One region of the Nonomuraea sp. NPDC050404 genome, then DNA from elsewhere that is predicted to be linked to it. Evidence: riboswitches for the same ligand, from Rfam matches in the RefSeq annotation. Region 1 holds a riboswitch; the other holds the start of a gene.
What was found. A riboswitch is a leader RNA that binds a small molecule or an ion and turns the genes downstream of it on or off. The one in region 1 is predicted to bind glycine.
Positions count from the first base shown of each region.

Region 2: linked by a shared signal. The riboswitch ahead of gcvT (glycine cleavage system aminomethyltransferase GcvT) and the one ahead of gcvP (aminomethyl-transferring glycine dehydrogenase) in region 1 are both predicted to bind glycine.

Region 1 is NZ_JBFAKB010000001.1:606,594-618,301, reverse strand. Features, by position in the region: gene AB0I81_RS02730 (mannose-1-phosphate guanyltransferase) at 1-2,153, shown strand, start outside; gene AB0I81_RS02725 (FHA domain-containing protein) at 2,501-3,013, shown strand; gene AB0I81_RS02720 (MerR family transcriptional regulator) at 3,066-3,719, shown strand; gene AB0I81_RS02715 (bifunctional nuclease family protein) at 3,854-4,324, shown strand; gene AB0I81_RS02710 (MerR family transcriptional regulator) at 4,472-5,092, shown strand; glycine riboswitch at 5,237-5,338, shown strand; gene gcvP (aminomethyl-transferring glycine dehydrogenase) at 5,516-8,347, shown strand; gene AB0I81_RS02700 (hypothetical protein) at 8,722-9,531, shown strand; gene AB0I81_RS02695 (hypothetical protein) at 9,581-9,925, opposite strand; gene AB0I81_RS02690 (alpha/beta family hydrolase) at 10,009-10,599, shown strand; gene AB0I81_RS02685 (DUF5999 family protein) at 10,649-10,840, opposite strand; gene AB0I81_RS02680 (TetR/AcrR family transcriptional regulator C-terminal domain-containing protein) at 11,044-11,604, opposite strand.
Region 2 is NZ_JBFAKB010000012.1:183,844-195,551, reverse strand. Features, by position in the region: gene AB0I81_RS31925 (L-serine ammonia-lyase) at 1-1,213, opposite strand, end outside; gene gcvH (glycine cleavage system protein GcvH) at 1,268-1,654, opposite strand; gene gcvT (glycine cleavage system aminomethyltransferase GcvT) at 1,657-2,742, opposite strand; glycine riboswitch at 2,876-2,973, opposite strand; gene AB0I81_RS31910 (hypothetical protein) at 3,093-3,899, shown strand; gene AB0I81_RS31905 (gamma-glutamyl-gamma-aminobutyrate hydrolase family protein) at 3,904-4,599, opposite strand; gene AB0I81_RS31900 (3-oxoacyl-ACP reductase) at 4,610-5,374, opposite strand; gene AB0I81_RS31895 (aldehyde dehydrogenase family protein) at 5,382-6,725, opposite strand; gene AB0I81_RS31890 (glutamine synthetase family protein) at 6,729-8,099, opposite strand; gene AB0I81_RS31885 (FCD domain-containing protein) at 8,224-8,928, shown strand; gene AB0I81_RS31880 (hypothetical protein) at 8,983-9,735, shown strand; gene AB0I81_RS31875 (hypothetical protein) at 9,732-9,923, opposite strand; gene AB0I81_RS31870 (High-affinity nickel-transporter) at 10,082-11,704, opposite strand; gene AB0I81_RS31865 (tetratricopeptide repeat protein) at 11,701-11,708, opposite strand, start outside.

The DNA of each region.
Region 1 (11,708 bases):
TCAGCTTTCATCGGGAGAACGAGGCCCTGGTGACGATCGGGCTGAAGCGGGTCCCCAATCCTCTCGAATTCGGGATCATCATTCTGGACGACGAGGGCCGCGTACAACGCTTCCTGGAGAAGCCCACCTGGGGCCAGGTCTTCTCCGACACCGTCAACACCGGCATCTACGTCATGGAGCCCGAGGTCCTCGACGCCGTGGCCGGTGGCGAGCCCGTGGACTGGTCCTCCGACGTCTTCCCCGCCCTCCTCGAACAGGGCGCCGCCATCTACGGCTACGTCGCCGACGGCTACTGGGAGGACGTCGGCACCCACGACAGCTATCTCAAGGCCCAGGCAGACGCCCTGTCGGGCAAGGTCGAGCTGGACATCGGCGGGTTCGAGCTGTCCCCGGGCGTGTGGGTGGCCGACTCGGCCTCGGTGGACCCCGACGCCATACTCAAGGGACCGCTGCTCGTCGGCGAGTACGCCAAGGTCGAGGCGGGCGCCGAACTGCGCGAGTTCACCGTGCTGGGCAACAACGCCGTCGTCCGCGAGGGCGCGTTCCTGCACCGCGCGATCGTCCACGACAACGTCTACCTCGGCCCCGGCACCCACCTGCGCGGCTGCGTCATCGGCAAGAGCACCGACGTGATGGCGGGCGCCCGCATCGAGGAGAACGCCGTCGTCGGCGACGAATGCGTCATCGAGGCCGAGGCGTACGTCTCCAGCGGGGTCAAGGTCTACCCGTTCAAGACCATCGAGGCCGGCGCGGTCGTCAACACCAGCGTCATCTGGGAGTCGCGCGGCCAGCGCAACCTGTTCGGCCCGAGAGGCGTCAGCGGCCTGGTCAACGTCGAGATCACCGCCGAGCTGTGCGTCCGGCTGGCCAGCGCGTACGCCACCACGCTGAAGAAGGGCGAGTACGTCGTCACCTCCCGCGACTGCTCCCTGGCCGCCAGGGCGCTCAAGCGGGCCGTCATCGGCGCGCTCACCGCGGGCGCCATCAACGTGCTGGACCTGGAGGCCGCCCCGCTGCCCGTCACCCGCTTCCACACCGGCCGCGAGTCGGCCGCCGGCGGCATCGCGCTGCGCACCACCCCCGGCGACCCGCAGAGCGTGGACATCGTCATCATGGACACCCGCGGCGCCGACCTGCCCCCGGCCGCCCAGCGCAAGCTGGAGCGGGTCTTCTCCCGGCAGGAGTTCCGCCGCGCCTTCCCCGGCGAGATCGCCGAGCTGACCTACCCCGCCAGGGCCGTGGAGGACTACACGCACGAGTTGCTGCGCCACGTCGGCGTGGCCGGCGTCAGGGACATGAAGGTCGTCGTGGACTGCGCGGGCGGCACCTCCTCGCTGGTGCTGCCCACCCTGCTCGGCCGGGTCGGCGTCGAGGTGCTCACGGTCAACGCCCGCCTCGACGACGTCTCGCCCACCGAGACGCTCGCCGGGCGCCGCCGCGACCTGCAGCGCCTGTCGGAGCTGGTCAGCTCCTCGCGGGCGGCCTTCGGCGTGCGTTTCGACCCGGTCGGCGAGCGCATCGCCCTGGTGGATGAGATGGGCCAGCTCATCGAGGAGGAACGCGCCCTGCTCGTCGTGCTCGACCTGGTCGCCGCCGAGCGCAGGGGCGGCCAGGTCGCCCTGCCGGTCACCACGACCAGGGTCGCCGAGCAGGTCTGCCGCTTCCACGGCGTGCAGGTGCAGTGGACCTCCACCGCGCTGGACGCCCTCACCTCGGCCGCCGCGGGCCCCGACATGATCTTCGCGGCCGACGGGCGCGGCGGCTTCGTGGTGCCGGAGTTCAGCCCCGCGATCGACGGGCTGGCCGCGTTCATGCGCCTGCTCGGCCTGGTCGCCCGCACCCGCCTGTCGCTCAGCCAGATCGACGCCAGGATCCCCGAGGTCAAGCTGCTCAAGCGCACCGTGCCCACACCGTGGGCGGCCAAGGGCGCCGTCATGCGCTCGGTCATCGAGGCCGCCGAGTCCGAGCCGGACGGCCACCGCGTCGACACCACCGACGGCGTGCGGGTGGCCCGCGAGGACGGCAGCTGGGTGCTGGTCCTGCCCGCCGCCGCGGAGCCCGTCACCGACCTCTGGGCCGAGGCCACGGATGTGGACGCCGCCCAGACCCTGCTGGAACGCTGGGCCCGGATCGTCGAGCGGGCCGCCGGCTGATCTCCCGGACGCGGAACCCGGATCGTCGGGCAGGCGGCCGGTTGATCGCCCGGACACTGGGCCCGGATCGTCGGGCGGGCCGCCGGCTGATAACGTCACAGACCGTGATCGGAAATGACGTGCCCACGGAGTGCGGAAAGATCGTAATGTAGAAACGCGCGGCGGCATGGACCACGGGGCGGGGGCGGCGGTAACTTTGTCTGCGTCCAAACCAACGTGCAGCGCCCCGTCTTGACCTTTGCCGCTGATCAGCGTAAGTTGCGGCATTCGCAAACTTGATAAAGCGAAGCGAGGCGCGCCCCTGAGCACCGTCGCCGCGTCTTCGCGGTAGGAGGCCGAGCCGATCGATGCCGAGCGTCTACTGCACGCAGTGCGGGCACGCCAACCCCGAGGATGCCCGTTTCTGTTCCCGCTGTGGGTCACCGTTGACCAGATCCGAGGTCCCGGGGGATACCACATCGACGATCTCCGTCGCGGGAATCGAGGCGTATGAGGCTGAGGCCGGCGACATGCTCCTCGCCGAGCGGGCGCTCGTCGAGCAACTCCCGCCCGGCACGGCATTGCTCACGGTCACCAGGGGCCCCAACCAGGGGAGCCGCTTCCGGCTCGACAAGGAGCTGACCACCACCGGTCGCCATCCGGAGAGCGACATCTTCCTCGACGACATCACGGTCTCCCGCCGGCACGTCGAGTTCTACCGCCATCGCGGCGGGCAGTTCTCGGTGCGCGACGTGGGCAGCCTCAACGGCACCTACGTCAACCGGGAGCGCATCGAGGAGGTTCCCCTGCACTCCGGAGACGAGGTGCAGATCGGCAAGTTCCGCCTTGTTTTCCTGATGCGGGGCAACTCCGGCGTATGAGCGAGCGCGGCGGGCGATCGATGGAGGCGGGAAGATCCATGCGGGGGCCCGCATGAGTTCTCAGGCGGCGCGCTCGCACATGAGCATCGGGGAGGTGCTCGCCCTGCTTCAGGGCGAGTTCCCCGATGTCACGATCTCCAAGATCAGGTTCCTGGAGGGCGAGGGCCTGATTGAGCCCGAGCGCAGCCCTTCCGGCTACCGTAAGTTCACCCATCTGCACGTGGAGCAGCTGCGCTTCATCCTCACCGAGCAGCGCGACCACTATCTGCCGCTGCGGGTGATCAAGGACAGGATGGCCGAGAGCTTCGGCCGTCCCCGCGCGGTGCAGCAGGCGCAGGAGATCAGGCTCAGCAGGGCCGAGCTGCTGGAGGCGGCGGCCATCGACGAGGAGACGCTCGCCGAGCTGGAGGACTACGGCCTGCTGACCCCCGTGGCCAGGCGCTACGACGAGGAGGCGCTCAAGGTGGCCCGCACCGTGGGCGCCCTGGCCCGCTTCGGCCTGCACGCCCGCCACCTGCGGGCGGTCAAGGCGGCGGCCGAGCGCGAGGCGGGCCTGGTCGAGCAGACCGTCGCCCCCATACTGAAACGGCGCCGTCCCGGGGCCATCGGCGAGGCGGACGAGGTCGCCAGGGAGCTGTCCACGCTCCTGCTCGACCTGCACGCATCCCTCGTGCGAATCGGTGTGCGATCGGTCCTTGGGCGCTGAGACCGTGGCGAGCTGGGAGGCGGAGGCACATTCCAGGCCCGCCGGGTGTTACGTTGAATTGCGAAGCCAAGTCAGCAGAAGCGATGATCGAAGAGAGCTGTGCCGGGTGACCGGTCAGGAATACGGAGCAGCCCGTGTTGCAGATGGAGGTCGTGGGCGTTCGAGTTGAAATGCCCACAAATCAGCCGATCGTCTTGCTCAAGGAGGCACACGGGGAGCGGTTCCTTCCTATATGGATCGGCATGACGGAAGCCACGGCCATCGCCCTGGCCCAGGCGGAGGAGCCGCCGCCGCGGCCGCTCACCCATGACCTCTTCCGCGACGTGCTGAGCGCCCTGGGCGTCGGCCTGCGCGCGGTCAACATCGTCGCCCTGCGCGACGGCATCTTCTTCGCCGATCTGGTGTTCTCCAACGGCGTGGAGGTGAGCGCGCGGCCGTCCGACTCGATCGCGCTCGCCCTGCGCACGGGGGCGCGCATCTTCGCCAGCGAGGAGGTCGTCCAGGAGGCCGGAGTCATCATCCCGGACGACCAGGAAGACGAGGTGGAGAAGTTCAGGGAGTTCCTTGACACGATCACTCCCGAAGACTTCGGCAGGGCGGGGTAGGTATTTCAGTGCATTTACGCTTCACGACGCGCCGAGCCGGATCGTTGACTGAGCATGGTCACGGTCCTACGGTGCAAGTGAAACCCGTGGTCGCCCTTTGCGTACCCCCAGATCAGGCCACGGGATGAGAGAAAGCCGGAGGTCCGCGTGGCGGTCAGCAGCGGCGAGGGAAAGACGGCCGGCCAGGAAGATCCGGTGCGGCGCGAGAGCGCGCGGCAGCGTGCCGGAGAGCAGGGTCTGCTCTTCGACGAGCAGCCGGCGGCGGTCCCGGACGACATCGGATACCGCGGGCCGACGGCCTGCGCCGCGGCCGGCATCACCTACAGGCAGCTCGACTACTGGGCGCGCACGGGCCTGGTGGAGCCGACGATCAGGGCCGCGCACGGCTCGGGCTCCCAGCGGCTCTACAGCTTCCGCGACATCCTGGTGCTCAAGGTCGTTAAGCGGCTGCTCGACACCGGAGTGTCGCTGCAGCAGATCCGCACGGCCGTGCAGCACCTGCGTGACCGCGGGGTCGCCGACCTCGCGCAGATCACGCTCATGAGCGACGGCGTCAGCGTCTACGAGTGCACCTCGGCCGACGAGGTGATCGATCTGCTCCAGGGCGGCCAGGGCGTGTTCGGCATCGCGCTGGGCCGGGTCTGGCGAGAGGTCGAGGGCTCCCTCGCGGAGCTGCCGGGGGAACGCGCGGCGGTCGAGGACAGCGTCCCGGCCGACCACCCCGCTGACGAACTCGCCCGCAGGCGCCGGGCCCGCCGTTCCGGCTGACCTCCGCCCGATCCCGTGATCCTGCCCGGCGCCACGCGTACGGGCAGGCGCAGCCATGAGGACGATGGGGCAGGAGGTGGGGCGTGGGGCCCCTCCAGAACGGCATTCGCGGCTTAAGGTAGTAATCTAGGACAGCAAGGCTGACGACCCCGTGCGGGAGAGTCCTCGAGGGCCACCGAGCCCCCGGGGCGCCGAAGGAGCAAACCTCCCCGGAATCTCTCAGGCACCCTGTACCGCTCGGGCGAGGCAACTCTGGAAAGCAGGCGCACCCGCCAGGCGCGCCTCACCGACGGTGCAAGCCCCACCGGGGGTGAAGCTCTCAGGTCGCGGACGGCCGTCACGGCGCCGCGCTGACAGAGGGGGAGATCCGGCACTCGTCCGCGCCCTGGCGCCGGTCTCCATAAGCCTCGGGAGGCACACCCCATGACCGATCTGTCAGCTCCGCCGTTCTCGTCCCGGCACATCGGCCCCTCGGAGGCCGAGCAGCAGCGCATGCTCGAGGCCGTGGGCTTCGAATCCGTCGCGGACCTGGTGGCGGTGGCCGTGCCCGAGGCCATCAGGGCCAAGGACCGGCTCAAGCTGCCGCCCGCGATCGGCGAGGCCGAGGCCATCGCCGAACTGCGCGCCCTGGCCGGGCGCAACCGGGTGCTCACCTCCATGATCGGCCTGGGCTACTACGACACGGTCACGCCCGCCGTCATCCGGCGCAACCTGCTGGAGAACCCGGGCTGGTACACCGCCTACACCCCGTACCAGCCGGAGATCTCGCAGGGCCGCCTGGAGGCGCTGCTGAACTTCCAGACCGTCGTCTCCGACCTGACCGGCCTGCCCGTCTCCGGCGCGTCCCTGCTGGACGAGGCCACCGCCGCGGCCGAGGCCATGACGCTGGCCCGCCGGGCGGGCAAGTCCAAGAGCGATGTCTTCGTGGTGGACGCCGACGCGCTGCCGCAGACCAAGGCCGTACTCGCCACCAGGGCCGAGCCGCTGGGCATCACGCTGGCCGAGCACTCACTGGACGGCGAGCTGCCCGAGTGTTTCGGCCTGCTCGTGCAGTATCCGGGCGCGTCCGGGCGGCTGCGTGACTTCCGCGCCGTGGCCGCCGCGGCGCACGAGGCCGGCGCGCTGGTCGTGGCCGCCGCCGACCTGCTGGCCCTGACGCTCGTCACCGCCCCCGGCGAGCTGGGCGCCGACATCGCGGTCGGGTCCTCGCAGCGGTTCGGGGTGCCGTTCGGGTTCGGCGGGCCGCACGCCGCGTACATGTCCGTACGCGAGGGGCTGCAGCGCCAGCTCCCCGGCCGCCTGGTCGGCGTGTCCGTGGACGCCGACGGCGACCCCGCCTACCGCCTGGCCCTGCAGACCCGCGAGCAGCACATCCGCCGCGAGAAGGCCACCAGCAACATCTGCACCGCCCAGGTCCTGCTCGCCGTCATCGCGGGCATGTACGCCGTCTACCACGGCCCCGAGGGCCTGGCCGGCATCGCCCGCCGCGTGCACCGCCACGCCACCGCCCTGGCCGGCGGGCTGCGGGAGGCGGGCGTGCAGGTCGTGCACGGCGAGTTCTTCGACACCGTGCTGGCCCGCGTGCCCGGCCGCGCCGCCGCCGTCGTGGCCGCCGCCGCCGAACGGGGCGTCAACCTCTGGCGGCGGGACGAGGACCACGTCCTGATCGCCTGCGACGAGAAGACCGGGACCGCCGAGGTGGCCGGGGTGCTGGCCGCCTTCGGCGCCGCCGGGACCGCGGTGGACCCGGAGAGCGCCCCCGACGCGCTGCCGGCCTCGCTGGCGCGCGAGGGCGAGTACCTGACCCACCCGGTCTTCCACAACCACCGCTCCGAGACCGCGATGCTGCGTTACCTGCGCAGGCTGCAGGACAAGGACATCGCGCTCGACCGTTCGATGATCCCGCTCGGCTCCTGCACGATGAAGCTGAACGCGACCACCGAGATGGAGCCCATCACCTGGCCCGAGTTCGCCGCCATCCACCCCTACGCGCCCGATGAGCAGGCCGAGGGCTACTGCGAGCTGATCGGCACGCTGGAGGACTGGCTGGCCGAGGTGACCGGCTACGACGCCGTCTCCATCCAGCCGAACGCCGGCTCGCAGGGCGAGTTCGCCGGGCTGCTGGCCATCCGCGCCTACCACCGGGCCAAGGGCCAGGGTGAGCGCGACGTCTGCCTCATCCCGTCCTCCGCCCACGGCACGAACGCCGCCAGCGCCGTCATGGCCGGCATGCGCGTCGTGGTCGTGGCCTGCGACGGCGAGGGCAACGTCGACCTGGCCGACCTCGACGCCAAGATCGACAAGCACCGGGACGCGCTGTCGGCGATCATGGTGACGTACCCGTCCACGCACGGCGTGTACGAGGAGAGCATCACCGAGGTCTGCGCCAAGGTGCACGACGCCGGCGGCCAGGTGTACGTGGACGGCGCCAACCTCAACGCGCTGGTCGGGCTGGCCAAGCCCGGCGAGTTCGGGGCCGACGTGTCCCACCTCAACCTGCACAAGACCTTCTGCATCCCGCACGGCGGCGGCGGCCCCGGCGTCGGCCCGGTCGCGGTCCGCGCCCACCTGGCCGCCTACCTGCCCGGCCACCCGCTGCACAACGGCACCCCGGTCGGGCCCGTCTCCGCGGCCCCCTACGGCTCGGCGGGCATCCTGCCGATCTCGTGGGCCTACGTCAGGATGATGGGCGCCGAGGGCCTCACCGCCGCCACCGAGCAGGCCATCCTGTCGGCGAACTACCTGGCCAGGCGGCTGGCCCCGCACTACCCCGTGCTGTACACCGGCCGCGGCGGCCTGGTCGCGCACGAGTGCATCATCGACCTGCGGCAGATCACCAAGGAGACCGGTGTCAGCGTGGACGACGTGGCCAAGCGCCTCATCGACTACGGCTTCCACGCGCCGACCATGTCCTTCCCCGTGGCGGGGACGCTGATGATCGAGCCGACCGAGAGCGAGGACCTCGGCGAGCTCGACCGGTTCGTGGACGCGATGGTCGCCATCCGCGGCGAGATCGCCAAGGTGGCCGCCGGTGACTACGACAGGACCGACAACCCGCTGCGCAACGCGCCGCACACGGCTGAGGCGGTCAGCGCCGACGAGTGGCCGCACCCGTACGCGCGCAGCGAGGCGGCCTACCCGCTGCCCTCCCTGCGCGACGGCAAGTACTGGGTGCCGGTGCGCCGCATCGACCAGGCCTACGGGGACCGCAACCTGGTCTGCTCCTGCCCTCCGCTGGAGGCGTACGAGGACTGAGAGCCTGCGGCGTGGGGGCCTCGTCACTTCGTGTACGAGGATTGAGAGCCTGCGGCGTGGGGGCCTCGTCACTTCGTGTACGAGGACTGAGAGCCTGCGGCGTGGGGGCCTCGTCACTTCGTGTACGAGGACTGGGATCGCCCGCCGGCACGGCGTTCCGGAGGCTGACACGCGCGGGCGCGGGGGTGGCGACCGGCCGCTCCCGCTCCGTCGTGCGGCGCCCCGCCCGGGGGCGTTCCGGCTGGTTGTGGCGTGAGGGTCGCGCCGGTCCTCCCGGCGGGCGGGATCGGGGCCAGGCCCAGGGCGTCAACTGAGCAGACATGATCGCCAGAAGTCGTTAGGCTTCGGTGCGACCGTCGCCCCAAGGAGCTCTCTTGACGTCCTCAGAGCTGGAGACCCCGCCCCTCGACACCGCCCGCCTCCTGGCGGAACGCGGTGACCTCGAGGCCGCCGCCGCGATACTGGGCGAGCTGGCCGCGGACCCGGAGGGCCCCGACAGGGCGCAGGCGGCCGTGGGGCTCGCCGTGGTGCTCGAACAGCGCGGCGACGTGGAGGCCGCCAGGGCCGCCGCCAGGACCGCGCTGGCCACCGGACACCCCGAGTACGCCGCGCAGGCCGCCTGCCACCTGGCCCAGGGGTTCGAGCGGGAGGGCCGCGAGGAGCAGGCCAGGGCCGCCTGGCAGGCCGTCCTGGGGGTCGGCACGGCGGAGTACGTGCCGCTGGCCCATCTCGCGCTGGCCCGCCTGGCCGTGGCCGCCGAACACCCCGAAGAGGTGGAGAAGGAGCTGCGCGCCGCCGTGCGGGCCGGTCTGGAGGCGGGCGACGAGCGGATCGCGGCGCACGCCGCGCAGCAACTCGCCGAACTGCTGGTGGAGCACGGGGAGCCCGGTGAGGCCGCTGAGGTGCTCCTGGACGCCCTGGAATTCGCTCCCGAGGACGAAGTGCCGGGGCTGCGGGTTCAGCTCGGCATCGCGCATCTGGAGCTCGCCTGCGCGGAATTCGCCGGCTGCGTGGAGGGCGGGGCGGACCCGCAGACCAACGCGCTGGCCATCGAGCTGCTCGCGCGCACCCTGCCGCTGCGCGGGCGCGCCGAGGACGCCGAACGGGTCTGGACGTACGGGCTGGGGCACGGGGACGAGACGCTGGCCGCCGAGGTGCTGCTCCGCTACCAGCGTGATACCTGATCCGGAACGCGTGACGGGAGTGGTCCCGGGCCGGATGGTCTGATCGCTCTCAGGGGCGTCTCATGATGACCGCGGCGGCGGCCACGTTGACGAGCACGATGGACAGCCAGGCGATCACCAGCCCGAAGGGCCCCGCGCTGGCCGAGACGGCCGTCAGGGGTATGCCGATGCCCAGCGAGCCGAGCACGATCGGGACCATCGGAGCGGTCGGATTGGGCCTCTTGCGCGGCATCGCCCCGTGATGGTGGAGCTCGGCCTGCACACGGGCCGCGATGGTGGCGTCGAGTCGCTCGACGAAGGAGTCGACGAGCGCGGCCTCGTAGTCGGGGCCGAGATCGCGCCGGGCGTCCAGAGTGGCCTGCAGCTCGTCCCGGAGAGAGCGATTTTCGTGCATAGGGGAAATGATCCCCCGCAGACGGCGCGCCGTCATCCGACCTGAGGGCTAAAGGTCATGTCCTCCCCAGGTACGGTGCTGCCATGCAGGTGATGACCCCGAGAGGGCCGGCGCTGGTGGAGATCGACGAGGTCACGGACCCGCGGCTGCTCCTGGTGCTGACCCACGGCTCGGCCGGGACGGTGGACGCCCCGGACCTGCTGGCCGTGCGCGAGGCCGCCCTGAAGGCGGGTGCCAGTGTGGCCAGGGTGACGCAGGCGTTCAGGGTGGCGGGGGCGCGGGCGCCGGGTTCGGCGGTCAAGCAGGACGAGGCGTGGGAGATCGTACTGAACGAGCTCCGGAGGCGCCTGCCCGGGCTGCCCGTGGTGCAGGGCGGGCGGAGCAACGGGGCGCGGGTGGCCTGCCGGACGGCCGGGGCGGTCGGGGCGGCGGCGGTGGTGGCGCTGGCCTTCCCCCTGCACCCGCCGGGACGCCCGGAGCGGTCACGGGCGGATGAGTTGCGCGGTGCCGGGGTGGACGTGCTGGTGGTGAACGGGGACCGGGACCCGTTCGGCGTGCCCGAGGCGGCTGACGCGGCCCGGCTGGTGGTGCTGCCGGGGGAGGGGCACGACCTCAAGCGCGACCCCGCCCGGGTGGGCGAGGTCGTCGCGGAGTGGATCACCCACTACGCGTAGGCGTGCTCTTTCGCACGCGCTGGTGTGGGTGGTCGTCCGCCGCGTGTGGTCAGGCTGCGCCGACCACGGGCCGGTGCGGCGCGATGACGGTGCCGCTGGGCAGGAGCTCACCGGTGTCCTCGAACAGGACTACTCCATTGCACAGCAGGCTCCACCCCTGTTCGGGGTGGCAGGCGAGGGTGCGTGCCGCCTCGCGGTCTGGCGCCTCGGCATCCGGACAGGCCGGGTCGTGCGGGCACATCGGCGTGCCTCCGATATCTCGTGGGACGCTCCCGCTTTGTGGAGGGTCGGGAGCCGGCTCGGGTAGTTGTGCTGGCAAGTGTGCGACGTTCGTCACACGTTCCGACATAGCCCGTTAGGACTGTTACAGGAGGATCCCCGGAGCGTGTGACCTTCGACACAGCGTGCCTTATGCAGGATAACGGTCCAAGCGTGACACGCGCATCACGTTTGCAATCCCTTGAGCAGAGCGTCGAGTCCCCGCTCGAAATCCAAATCAGCCCTTTCGTCCCTCCTGACCCATTCATCAACTTCTGGGTCGGCCCATCCCGACTGCTGCACCTCCACGGCCACACTGCCGAAGACGAAGGCCCGCAGCGCCCGTACGGCCTCCGCGGCGTCCTCCAGGCCCGCGCCCGCGAGCTGCTCGGTCTGCTCCCTGATGGCCACGGCGGTGGCCCCTTTGGGCGGTTTGGTCAGCGCCAGGGCCAGCACGCCCGGATGGTCGCGCAGCACCTCCCTGCTCGCCCGGCACCACGCCTTGGCCGTCTCCTGCCAGGTGGGCCCCGGCTCGGCCTGTACGCAGGTGACGTGCTCGGCCAGGGCGTCCATCAGCGCCTCCTTGCCCCGGGGCAGATGGTGATAAATGGCCATGGCCTCCACCTGCAGGGCGTCGCCCAGGCGGCGCATGGTGAGCCGGCGCAGGCCCTGGCTGTCGGCGATGTGCAGCGCGGCCTCGAGGATGCGCTCGCGCGAGAGGGGAACGGGCGGTCGCTTGGCGGGCATGGTGATCATCTTACTTCGTAAAGGCGCTCGCACCGGGGCGATTTCCGCCCGTGTCGCGCGACGGCGTACGCTTGGCCGTTGAATTCACTGCCGATACAGCGTTA
Region 2 (11,708 bases), on a different contig from region 1:
CGGAGGCCAGGGCGTTGCGTTCGATGCACGGGATCTGCACCAGGCCGCCGATCGGGTCGCAGGTCAGCCCCAGGTTGTGTTCGATGCCGATCTCGGCGGCGTTCTCCACCTGCTCGGGGGTGCCCCCGAGGACCTCGGTGAGTGCGGCGGAGGCCATCGAGCAGGCCGAGCCGACCTCGCCCTGACAGCCCACCTCCGCGCCCGAGATCGAGGCGTTCTCCTTGAACAGCACGCCGATCGCGCCGGCCGTGAGGAGGAAGCGGACCACGCCCTCGTCGTCGGCGTGCGGGACGAAACGGTCGTAGTAGGTCAGGACGGCGGGGATGATGCCGGCGGCGCCGTTGGTGGGGGCGGTGACGATCCGGCCGCCGGCGGCGTTCTCCTCGTTGACCGCCAGCGCGAACAACATCACCCAGTCCATGGCCTGCAGCGGGTCCTTCTCGGAGTGTTCCGAGCGCAGGCGGCGGTGCATCTGGTTGGCGCGGCGCTTGACCTTCAGGCCGCCGGGCAGGACGCCCTCCTTGGAGATGCCACGGCGCACGCACTCGGACATGACGTGCCACAGGTGCAGGAGGCCCTGGCGGATCTGCTCCTCGTCGCGGCCGAAGGCGCGCTCGTTCTCCAGCATCAGGGCGGAGATCGACAGGCCCGTGTTGGAGCAGTGCTTGAGCAGCTCCTCGCCGGTGGTGAAGGGGTAGGGCAGCACGGTGTCGTCGGGCTTGATGCGGTCGGCGCCGGTGGCCTTCTCGTCCACGACGAAGCCGCCGCCGACCGAGAAGTAGACCTTTTCCCGCAGTTGCTCCCCCGAGTCCGTGTACGCGGTGAAGCGCATGCCGTTCGGATGCTCGGGGAGGGAGATCTTGCGTTCGAAGACGAGGTGCTCGCCCACGACGAAGGGGATCTCCCGGGCGCCGTACAGCTTGACGGTGCCCGACTCGCGCATCGCGGCGATGCGGGCGTCCACGGTGTCCACGTCCACCAGCTCGGGCTTCTCGCCTGACAGGCCGAGCAGGACCGCCTTGTCGCTGCCGTGGCCCTTGCCGGTCAGGCCGAGCGAGCCGTACAGGATGGCCTCCACGCGCGCCACCCGCTCCAGCAGGCCGTCCTCGTGCAGGCCGCGCACGAACTTGTGCGCGGCGGCCATCGGGCCGCCCGTGTGGGAGCTCGACGGGCCGATGCCGATCTTGAAGAGGTCGAAGACGCTGATCGCCATTGATGTGCGCCCTTCATGAGAGGCCGGGGCCCGGGTGGGGCCCCGGCGGGTACGTCAGGATTCGCTCGAGGTGAGCGCCGTGTACTCCTCCGGCGAGAGCAGGTCCTCGGCGTCGCCTGCCATACGGATCTTGAACATCCAGCCGTCGCCATAGGGGTCGCCGTTGACGATGCTCGGGTCGTCCGCGACGGCCTGGTTCACCTCGACGATCTCGCCGCCGACGGGCGCGTAGATCTCGTTCACGGACTTGGTCGACTCCACCTCACCGACGGAGTCCCCCCGCTCGACGCTCGCCCCGACCTCGGGGAGCTGCACGAAGACCACGTCACCGAGGGACGCGGCGGCGAAGGCCGTCACGCCGACGGTCACGGTAATGCCGTCGTCGAGGCCGGCCACCCACTCGTGCTCCTTGGTGTAGCTCAGCTCTTCAGGGATGCTCATGCTCACTTGTTCCTCCTGTAAAAGGGCAGCTCAACCAGGTCCATAGGTTCATGGCTGCCCCGGATGTCCACAGCCAGGCCTGAATCGACGCCCGCGTCCACGTACGCCATCGCGATGGGCTTTCCCAGGCTCTGGGAGGGCGCACCGCTGGTGACCTCGCCGACGACGACGCCGTCCTTGGTGACCGGGTAACCGTGGCGCGGCACCCGGCGGGTCCGCGCGACCAGGCCGACGAGCCGGCGTCGCGGCGGGTCGTCCTTGACCGCCTCGAGCGCCGACCTGCCGACGAAGTCACCCGGCTTGTCGAATTTCACCACCCTGCCCAGCCCCGCGTCGAACGGGGTGAGCTCCGCGCTCAGCTCGTTGCCGTACAGCGGCATGCCGGCCTCCAGCCTGAGCGTGTCGCGGCTGGACAGGCCCGCCGGCCTGAGCCCGTGCGGCTCACCGGCCGCCATGAGCGCGTGCCAGAGCGGCACCGCGTCCTGGTTCGCGACGAACAGCTCGAACCCGTCCTCACCGGTGTAGCCGGTACGGGCGATGAGCGCCCGCCGCCCGTCCACCACGCCGGGCAGGCCCGCGTAGTACTTGAGCCCGCCGAGGTCGGCGTCGGTGAGCGTGGCGAGGATCTCCTGCGAGCGGGGTCCCTGGACGGCGATCAGCGCGTACTGGTCGGAGCGGTCCTCGACGACCACGTCGTACGACTTCGCGCGATCGAGCAGCTCGGCGGCGACCTTCCGGTAGTTCGAGGCGTTGGCCACGACCATGAACTCCTCGTCCCCGAGCCGGTAGACGATGAGGTCGTCGAGCACCCCGCCGCGCTCGTTCACGATCATGGTGTACCTGGCGCGCCCGGGTGCCAGCGCGGACAGGTGGCCGACCAGGGCGTGGTCCAGCGCCTGGCCCGCCTGCGGCCCAGTCAGGAAGATCTCACCCATGTGCGAGAGGTCGAAGAGCCCGGCCGCCTCGCGGACGGCCCTGTGCTCCGCCGACTCGCTGCCGTAGCGCAGCGGCATGAGCCAACCGGCGAAGTCGGTGAGCGTGGCGCCGAGGTCCTCGTGGACGTCTCGTAGCGGTGTCGGTCGGGACATATGTCGCACCTCAGGACAGGAGTGGATGCCAGCATCCTCCCCCTCTGTCATGGATGCCTGAGAGCTTCACCCGACTTTTTGGCCGGACTTTCACCTTCGGCGAGGCCCCGCAGGCCTGCTTTCCAGAGGACACCTCGGCCGCGCGGTCCTTTGCCTTGAGAGGTTCGCGGGGAGGGCTTGCTCCTTCAGGGGCCCTGACCGGCTGCCAGGACACTCTCCCGCACGGATTCGTCGGTGATGTCCGCCAGCCTAGTGCTGTTACGGGTGTGTTGTCGCGTCGCGGGCGGGGTGAACCATTGCGGGCGCGCTGACGTCTTTGAGATATGCGTCGGTTGGCGATAGTGGTGGCGTTGTCCGCCGTTGCGTCCTGCGGTACGGAAGTGGCCCGCCCGCCCGAGCCGATCCGCTACACGGCGAGCATTCCCGTGCTCGAAGGTGACGGGCACGGGCCGCAGTTGTGCCCTGTGCTCATGACCTCGGACCCGCCCCAATGCCACGGCCCCGACGTCCTGGGCTGGGACTGGAGCAAGGTCGAGCACGAGTCGGAGCGCGGAGTGAAGTGGGGCACCTACCGGGTGACGGGCACCTGGGACGGTGCCCGGCTGACGCTGACTGAGCCGCCGGGCGAGCCGGACGAGCGGAAGCCGCCGAAGGAGGACGGGCTCGGGCTCGACACCCCGTGCCCCGCTCCCGAAGGCGGCTGGCGGGTCCTCGACCCGGCGCGGACCACGGAGAAGACCATGAACAGGGCGCTTGAGCGGGCGAGGACCGCCGACGACTTCGCCGGGGCCTGGCTCGACCGGCTGGCCCCGATGCCGCCGCACCCCGAGGAGCAGATGGAGGTCGACGCCGAGTCATATGTGATCAATCTGCGTTTCACCGGTGACCTGGCGGAGCGAGAGGGGTGGATTCGTGAGGTGTGGGGTGGCGCGCTGTGCATCACCGCCGGGCAGCGCACCGAGGCCGAAATGCTCGCCATCCAGCGGCGCCTGGAGGGGGTGAAGGACGCCGGCATCGTCTCGACCTCGGCCAATCCCATCACGGGCAAGGTCGTGATCGGCGTCTGGGTGGCCGACGACGGCGTGCGCGGCAGGCTGGAGGGCGAATACGGCGCGGACGCCATCACGGTCGAAGGGAGGCTCCAGCCGGTCGGGTGAGCGTTCAGCAGGCCCGTACGAGCGCCTCGAACAACGCGGAGTCCTCATTCACCTCCGGATGCCACTGCACGGCCATGGTGAACGTACCCGAGGCGTCCGCCTCCACGGCCTCGATCGTGCCGTCCCCGGTGGCAGCCGTGACGGTCAGGCCGGGGGCGAGGCGGTCCACGGACTGGTGGTGGTAGTGGGCGACCGTCACCGGATCCTCGCCAAGCGCCTTGGACAGGCGGGTGCCGGGGGCCGGGCTGACCGGGAGCCGTCCGAAGAGGCCGGGGCCCGGGCAGTGGTCGGTGGTGCCGACCACGTCGGGCAGGTGCTGGTGGAGGGTGCCGCCGAGGGTCACGTTGAGCACCTGGAGGCCACGGCAGATGCCCAGGTAGGGGAGGTCGGCGTCGAGTGCCGCCGCCAGGAGGGCGAACTCGGCCTCATCGCGAAATTTCCGGACATAGCCGCTGCGTTCGTGCGGCTCCGCGCCGTACCTGGCCGGATCTATGTCACCGCCACCGGCCAGGATCAGGCCGTCCAGCCGCCCGACCAGCTCGGCGGGCGCGCCGGCCGGCGGCAGCAGGACGGGCTGGCCGCCGGCGCGCACGACGTGCTCCACGTACGCGTGCGGCAGCAGCGACGCGGCCGTGTCCTGCCACACCGTGAACGAGGCGGACTCGACGTAGCAGGTGATGCCGATGACGGGACGACGCATGACCTGCCCCCTACAGCGGCGTGACGTAGGCGCCGGAGATGCCGCCGTCCACGAGGAACTCGCTGGCCGTGATGAACGAGGCGTCGTCGCTGGCCAGGAACGCCACCGCCGCCGCGATCTCCGACGCCTCGGCGAAGCGGCCCAGGGGCACGTGCACCAGCCGTCGTTGCGCCCGCTCGGGGTCCTTGGCGAACAACTCCCGCAGCAGCGGCGTGTCCACGGGACCCGGGCACAGGGCGTTGACCCTGATGCCCTCCCTGGCGAACTGCACGCCCAGCTCCCGCGACATCGCCAGCACCCCGCCCTTGGAGGCGGTGTAGGAGATCTGCGAGGTGGCCGAGCCCATGACGGCCACGAAGGAGGCGACGTTGATGATCGAGCCCTTGCCCCGGCGCCGCATGTGCGGGATGGCGTGCTTGCAGCACAGGTAGACGCTGGTCAGGTTCACCTCCTGGACGCGCCGCCAGGCGTCGATGCCGGTTTCCAGGATCGAGTCGTCGTCGGGCGGCGAGATGCCGGCGTTGTTGAAGGCGATGTCCACGCCGCCGTAGGTGTCGCAGGCCGTCTGGAACATCCTGACGACGTCATCCTCGCTGGTCACGTCGGCCCTGACGAACAGGCCGCCGACCTCGTTGGCGGCCTTGACGCCCGCCTCCTCGTCGATGTCCGCGCAGACCACCTTCGCGCCCTCCTCGGCGAAGCGCCGGGCCGTGGCCAGCCCGATCCCCCCGGCCGCGCCGGTGATGACCGCCACCCGATCCTGCAACCGCTGCATATCCCACTCACTCCGTCGAAATGAAGACGTTCTTGGTCTCGGTGAAAGCCGCGAGCGCGTCAGGGCCGAGTTCCCTGCCGAGGCCGGACTGTTTGAAGCCGCCGAACGGGGTCCAGTAGCGCACGGAGGAGTGGGAGTTGACCGACAGGGCGCCCGCCTCCACGGCCCTGGCCACGCGCAGCGCCCGCCCGACGTCACGGGTCCAGATCGAGCCGCTCAGCCCGTACGGGGTGTCGTTCGCGATCCGTACGGCCTGCGCCTCGTCCTCGAACCTGACCACCGACACGACGGGACCGAAGATCTCCTCGGTGAACGCCCGGTCGGTGAGCTCGGGGGTCAGCACGGTCGGCGGGAACCAGTAGCCCTTGCCCCGGGGGCAGTCGCCTTGCAGGTGGGGTGTGCCCTCGACGAAGCCGCGCACTCGGTCCAGATGCTCGGCGCTGATCAGCGGGCCCATCTCGGTGGCCTCGTCGAGGGGGTCGCCGACCACGACGCCGCGTACGGCCTTGGTGAGGCGGTGCATGAACTCGTCGTACACGCCGGCCTGGACGAGGATCCGCGACCTGGCGCAGCAGTCCTGCCCGGCGTTGTCGAAGACCGCATAGGGCGCGGTTTTCGCCGCTTTTTCGAGATCGGCGTCGGCGAAGACGATATTTGCGGACTTGCCGCCCAGCTCCAGCGTCACCCGCTTGACCTGCCGCCCCGCTTCGGCGGCGATCTCCTTGCCCACCTCGGTCGAGCCGGTGAACACGATCTTGGCCACGTCCGGATGCCTGACCAGATGGGCCCCCGCGACCTCCCCTGCCCCAGGCAGAACCTGGAGCACCCCCTCGGGGAGGCCCGCCGCCAGGGCCAGCTCGGCCAGCCTCAGCGCGGTCAGCGGAGTCCATTCGGCCGGCTTGACGATCACGGTGTTACCCGCCGCCAGAGCCGGTGCGACCCCCCACATCATGATCACCATCGGGAAGTTCCACGGCACGATGATCCCGACGACGCCCAGGGGCTCCTGGAACGTCACGTCCACGCCGCCGGGCACCGGGATCTGCCTGCCGTGGTTACGTTCGGGGGCTCCGGCGTAGAAGTGCAGCACGTCGCGTACGTTGCCGGCCTCCCACCTGGCGTTGCCGATCGTGTGCCCGGCGTTGGCCAGCTCCAGCCGCGCCAGTTCCTCGCCGTGGGAGTCCACCAGGTCGGCGAACCGGCGCAGCAGCCGCGCCCGGTCGCCCGGCGCCACCTCGCGCCAGGCCGCCTGCGCCTTCCTGGCACGCTCCACGGCCCGGTCGACCTCGGCCGGGCCGGCGAGCTCGACCTCGGCGATGACCTCTTCTGTGGCCGGATTGACGATCTTCATGACCTACATCCGCTCGAATCCACGGAACATCTCCCAGTCCGTCACCGCCGCGTCGAACGCGGCCAGCTCCACCCGCGCGTTGTTCGCGTAATGCGCCACCACGTCGTCGCCGAACGCCTCGCGGGCCTGCTTCGAGCCCTCGAACAGGGCGAGCGCGTCCCGCAGCGTGTGCGGCACCGTCTCGGCCCCCGAGGTGTAGGCGTTGCCGCCGTACGGGTCCTCCAGCGGCAGTTCGGCGTCGATGCCGTGCAGCCCGGCCGCGATCAGCGCCGACACCGCCAGGTACGGGTTCACGTCGCCGCCGGGCACCCGGTTCTCCACGCGCAACGAGCTTCCGTGGCCGACCAGCCGCAGCGAGCAGGTGCGGTTGTCCACGCCCCACTTGACGGCCGTGGGCGCGAAGCTGCCGGGGACATAACGCTTGTAGGAGTTGATGTTGGGCGCGTACATGAGGGTCAGCTCGCGCATGAGGGCGAGCTGACCCGCGATGAAGCGGGCGCCCAGCGGAGAGAGCCCGTACGGCCCCTCGCCCGCCATCACCAGATCACCATCCGCGCCACGGAGGGAGATGTGGATGTGGCAGGAGTTGCCCTCGCGCTGGTTCGGCTTGGCCATGAACGTGATCGACCTGCCCTCCTGGGCGGCGATCTCCTTGGCGCCGGTCTTGTAGATGACGTGGTTGTCGCAGGTCCGCAGCGCCTCGTCGTAGCGGAAGGCGATCTCGTGCTGGCCCAGGTTGCACTCGCCCTTGGCCGACTCGACGTACAGGCCCGCGCCCTCCATGCCGCGCCTGATCCGCCGCAGCAGCGGCTCGACGCGGGCCGTGCCCAGCAGCGAGTAGTCCACGTTGTACAGGTTGGCCGGCTCCAGGTCGCGGTAGGCGCGCTTCCAGGCGTCCTCGTAGCTGTCGTCGTAGACGCAGAACTCCAGCTCCGTGCCCACGTACGCGGCCAGCCCGCGTTCGGCGAGACGGGCGAGCTGCCGGCGCAGGATCTGGCGGGGCGAGGCCACCACGTCGCCGCCGCCCTCCCAGGCCAGATCGGCCATCAGCATCGCGGTCCCCTCGTGCCAGGGCACCCGGCGCAGTGTCGCCAGGTCGGGCTTCATCACGAAGTCCCCGTACCCCCGCTCCCAGGAGGACATCGCATAACCGGGGACGGTGTTCATGTCCACGTCCACCGCCAGCAGGTAGTTGCACCCCTCGGAGCCGTGGTGCAGCACCTCGTTCAGGAAATAGCGCGCCGACAGTCTCTTGCCCTGAAGTCTTCCCTGCATGTCGGCGATCGCGAGGAGCACGGTGTCGATCCGGCCGGCCGCCACGTCGTCGCGCAATTCGGCGACGGAAAGGTACCCGGTGCTTCCTCGATCGTCCACGCTACGCAGCTCCGATCTGGCCTGAGGCGCTTTCCCGTTGATTGGGCTAGTCTCAGACCATTGATGTGTATGGCGGGATCGCTTGTCAAGACCTGAGGACACGTTGGACGAGTCGGCACGATTGATGACGGTGTTGCGCCCGGTCAGGGCGGGCAACGCCTTCGAGGAGACCGTGGAACGGCTGCTCCAGGCGATCAAGCTGGGCGTCGTCGCCCCCGGCGACAAACTCCCGCCCGAGCGGGAGCTGGCCGTCCAGCTCGGCATCAGCAGGGTGACGCTGCGCGAGGCCATCCGCGCGTTGTCGGAGTCGGGCTATCTCGACGTACGCCGGGGGCGCTACGGAGGCGCGTTCGTCACCTACGTGCCGCCCAGGCCGGATCCCGGCGACCTGCGTCAGGCGGTTAAGGAGATGGGCAGGGCGGAACTCGCCGACGCGCTCACCTTCCGGCTGGCGGTGGAGTGCGGCGCGGCCGAGGTCCTGGCGGCGACCGAGTTGTCGCAGGAACAGCGGGCCCTGCTCACCCGCAGGCTCGCGGACCTGAACCGGGCGGGGCTGGAGGACTACCGGCGCCTCGACACGGCCTTCCACCTGTCCATCGCGGAGCTGACCGGCTCCAACCTGCTCGCCACCACCTGCGCCGACGCCCGCTCCCGGGTGAGCGACCTGCTCAACGCCATCCCGATGCTCCAGGTCAACCTGGACCACGCCGCCGTGCAGCACCGCGCCATCGTGGACGCCATCCTCGCCGGGGACCCGGACGCGGCCAGGCGGGCGGTGGCGGAGCACCTGGAGGGCACGGCCGCACTGTTACGGGCATTCCTGTCCTGACGTGGGCATGCCGCCGAAAACGTCCCGGCGGCTCGTACCATCGAATTCAGGGCTATGGGGAACTGGTTTCAGCAAAGCATCGTCGCCACAGGACGGCTTCCGCTGTTCTGCTACTTCGTCATGCTCATCGCGGCCTTCATCGCCACCCGCATCAACGTGCGCCTGATCAGGGCGAAGATCGGCTGGTTCCGCAACATCAACGTGGGGGAGATGCACATCCACCACGTGGTCTTTGGCGTGGTGCTGATGTTAGTCGGCGGCGTCACGCTCATCGTCTCGCCGGAGTCGCAGATCGGCACCGCCGTCGCGGCCTCCGTGTTCGGGGTCGGCTCCGCGCTGGTGCTGGACGAGTTCGCGCTGATCCTGCACCTGCACGACGTGTACTGGGAGGAGGAGGGGCGGACCTCGGTGGACGCGGTCTTCATCGCGGTCGCCGTGACCGGCCTGCTCCTCATGGGGCTGCGTCCTCTGACGTGGAACTACGGCCCCCCGGTCAACCCCGCCGCGCTGATCGTGGGCAACCTGCTGCTCGCCGTCGTCACCCTGCTGAAGGGCAAGATCTGGACGGGGATGGCGGGGCTGTTCGTGCCGCCCATGCTGGTGGTGGGCGCGCTGCGGCTGGCGCGGCCCGGGTCGCCGTGGGCGCACTGGTTCTTCGCCAAGAAGTCGCCGCGCAAGATGGCCAGGGCCATTCACCGGGAGGAGCGGTGGCGGCGGCCGGTCATCAAGGCCAAGATCGCCTTCCAGGAGTTCCTGTCCGGGCGGCACGACCTGCCGTCCACCAGGCGGGGGCGTCGGCACGGCTAAGAGCGCTTTCCGAAGGTTCTGATGAACTGGACGATTCCGATCACCGCTCCGGTGACGACTATCAGGGCTCCTGCGCTGGTGTTGAACGCGGCCACCCCGTCCGCGCCGAGCGCCTGGAGGATAATCCAGCACAGAAGCGCCGCAATTGCCCCCAGGGCCAGCGACAGCGCGGCAATGAGCATTCCCATCTCGCACCTCCATGGGTGGAATGTAGGGGCTAGATACCCGCAGGGGTGGTCCCGGTAAAAGGAAAAGCGGCTATGACCTGCGTAAACTCTGTCGAGGGCGACAAATGAGCAAGCGTCCTGCCCGGGGTTCCGGTCAGGACGCTGGCACTCGGAAACTCCTACAGGGCGGTCACGGAACGCAGGGCCAAACCCGTGCCCAGGAGGACGACCATGGCGGCCGTGCCCAGCGGGGCCAGGCCCGAGATCCTGGCGGCCAGGCGGCGGCCGGCCGAGGCGCGCTCCTCCAGGCGGTCCACCAGCTTGACCAGGAGCAGGCCGGTGATCGTGAGGGTGGCGGCCATGCCGACGCCGTAGGCGGTCACCAGCGCGACGCCGAACCACGTACGGCCGAGGGCGATCGCGCCGAGCAGCACGATCAGGGCCGAGGGGCTGGGGACGAGGCCGCCCGCGACGCCTAGGCCGATGAGACCGGCCCGCTTGGTGGTGGCGGTGGCGTGCCCGTGGTGGTCGTCTTCCCCGTGCCCATGCCCGTGCCCATGCCCGTGCCCATGCCCGTGCCCATGCCCGTGCCCATGCCCGTGCCCATGCCCGTGCCCGTGCCCGTGCCCATGTCCATGTCCGTGGCCGTGGCCGTGGCCGTGCGGGGAGGGGCGGCGGAGGTTCAGGAGGAGGCGCAGGCCGATGAAGGCGATCAGTGCGCCGCTGGCCACCCCGAGCCAGGCCAGCACCGACTCCCCGGCCAGCGCCGTGAACACCGTCAGCAGCAGGCCCACCACCAGCACCCCGGCCGTGTGCGTGGCCGTCACCGTGGCGCCCACCACCAGCGCGTCGCGCGGCCGGCCACGGCGCCCGGCCAGGTACGCGGCCATGATGGTCTTGCCGTGCCCGGGGATCAGCGCGTGCCCGGCCCCGAGCACCACGGCCAGCCCGACCGCCAGCAGGCCCAGCGGAACCGTCAGCGTGTCCGAGCCGATCAGCCCCGTGAACGTGCGGTCCAGCGCGGCCAGCGCCTCCCCGATCGGGCCGCCGATCCCGATCTCCAGCCCGCCGGACGACGTTCCGCCGGAGGGGGCGCCGGAGCCGGCCGGCAGGCCCAGGGCGGGGCCCGAGACGGTGAAGGTGGCGACGCGCTGGTCGAGCGGGTCGGACAGCAGGTCCTCGGGGTAGGCGCGCAACTCCTGGCTGATGCTGGTCGTGGGCACCGAGGAGCCGGTCAGGCGCATCCCGTCCCCGACGGCGGTGATCTCCCGCCAGCCGATCCTGTCCTGCTCGAACCCGTCGGTGAACCTCACGGCCCCCGAGGCGCGAATTTCGGCCACGAGCCGGCAGGACAGGCGGCTGGTCTCCAGACCCCCCTCACCGGGGGCGTATTCGAAGGCGGAGTCCTGTACCCGCCACGGGACCGTCCTGCCGGCCACCACGAGCCGCTGGGCGGCGGCCAGGGCGGCACAACGGCGGGCGGCGTACTTGGCGTCCACCTCCGGCTTGGCCTGCAGGGTCGGCAACTCGGCCAGATCTACGACGGCGAGATTGCGCACCTGCGAGGCCGAGACCCGCAGGCCGTTGTAGTGGTTGACGGTGAACCGCCCGAGCGGGTGCATGGCGGTGCCCCGGTGTGCTTGGGCGGCGGTGCCGCTGCGTACTTGGGCGGCGGTGCCGCTGTGTGCTTGGGCGGCGGTGCCGCTGTGTGCTTGGGCGGCGGTGCCCAGGCCGATGCTCGCGCACAGTGACAGCAGCAGGCCCGCCAGAGCGGACAGCAGGCCGAGCCGGAGCAGTCTCATGAGA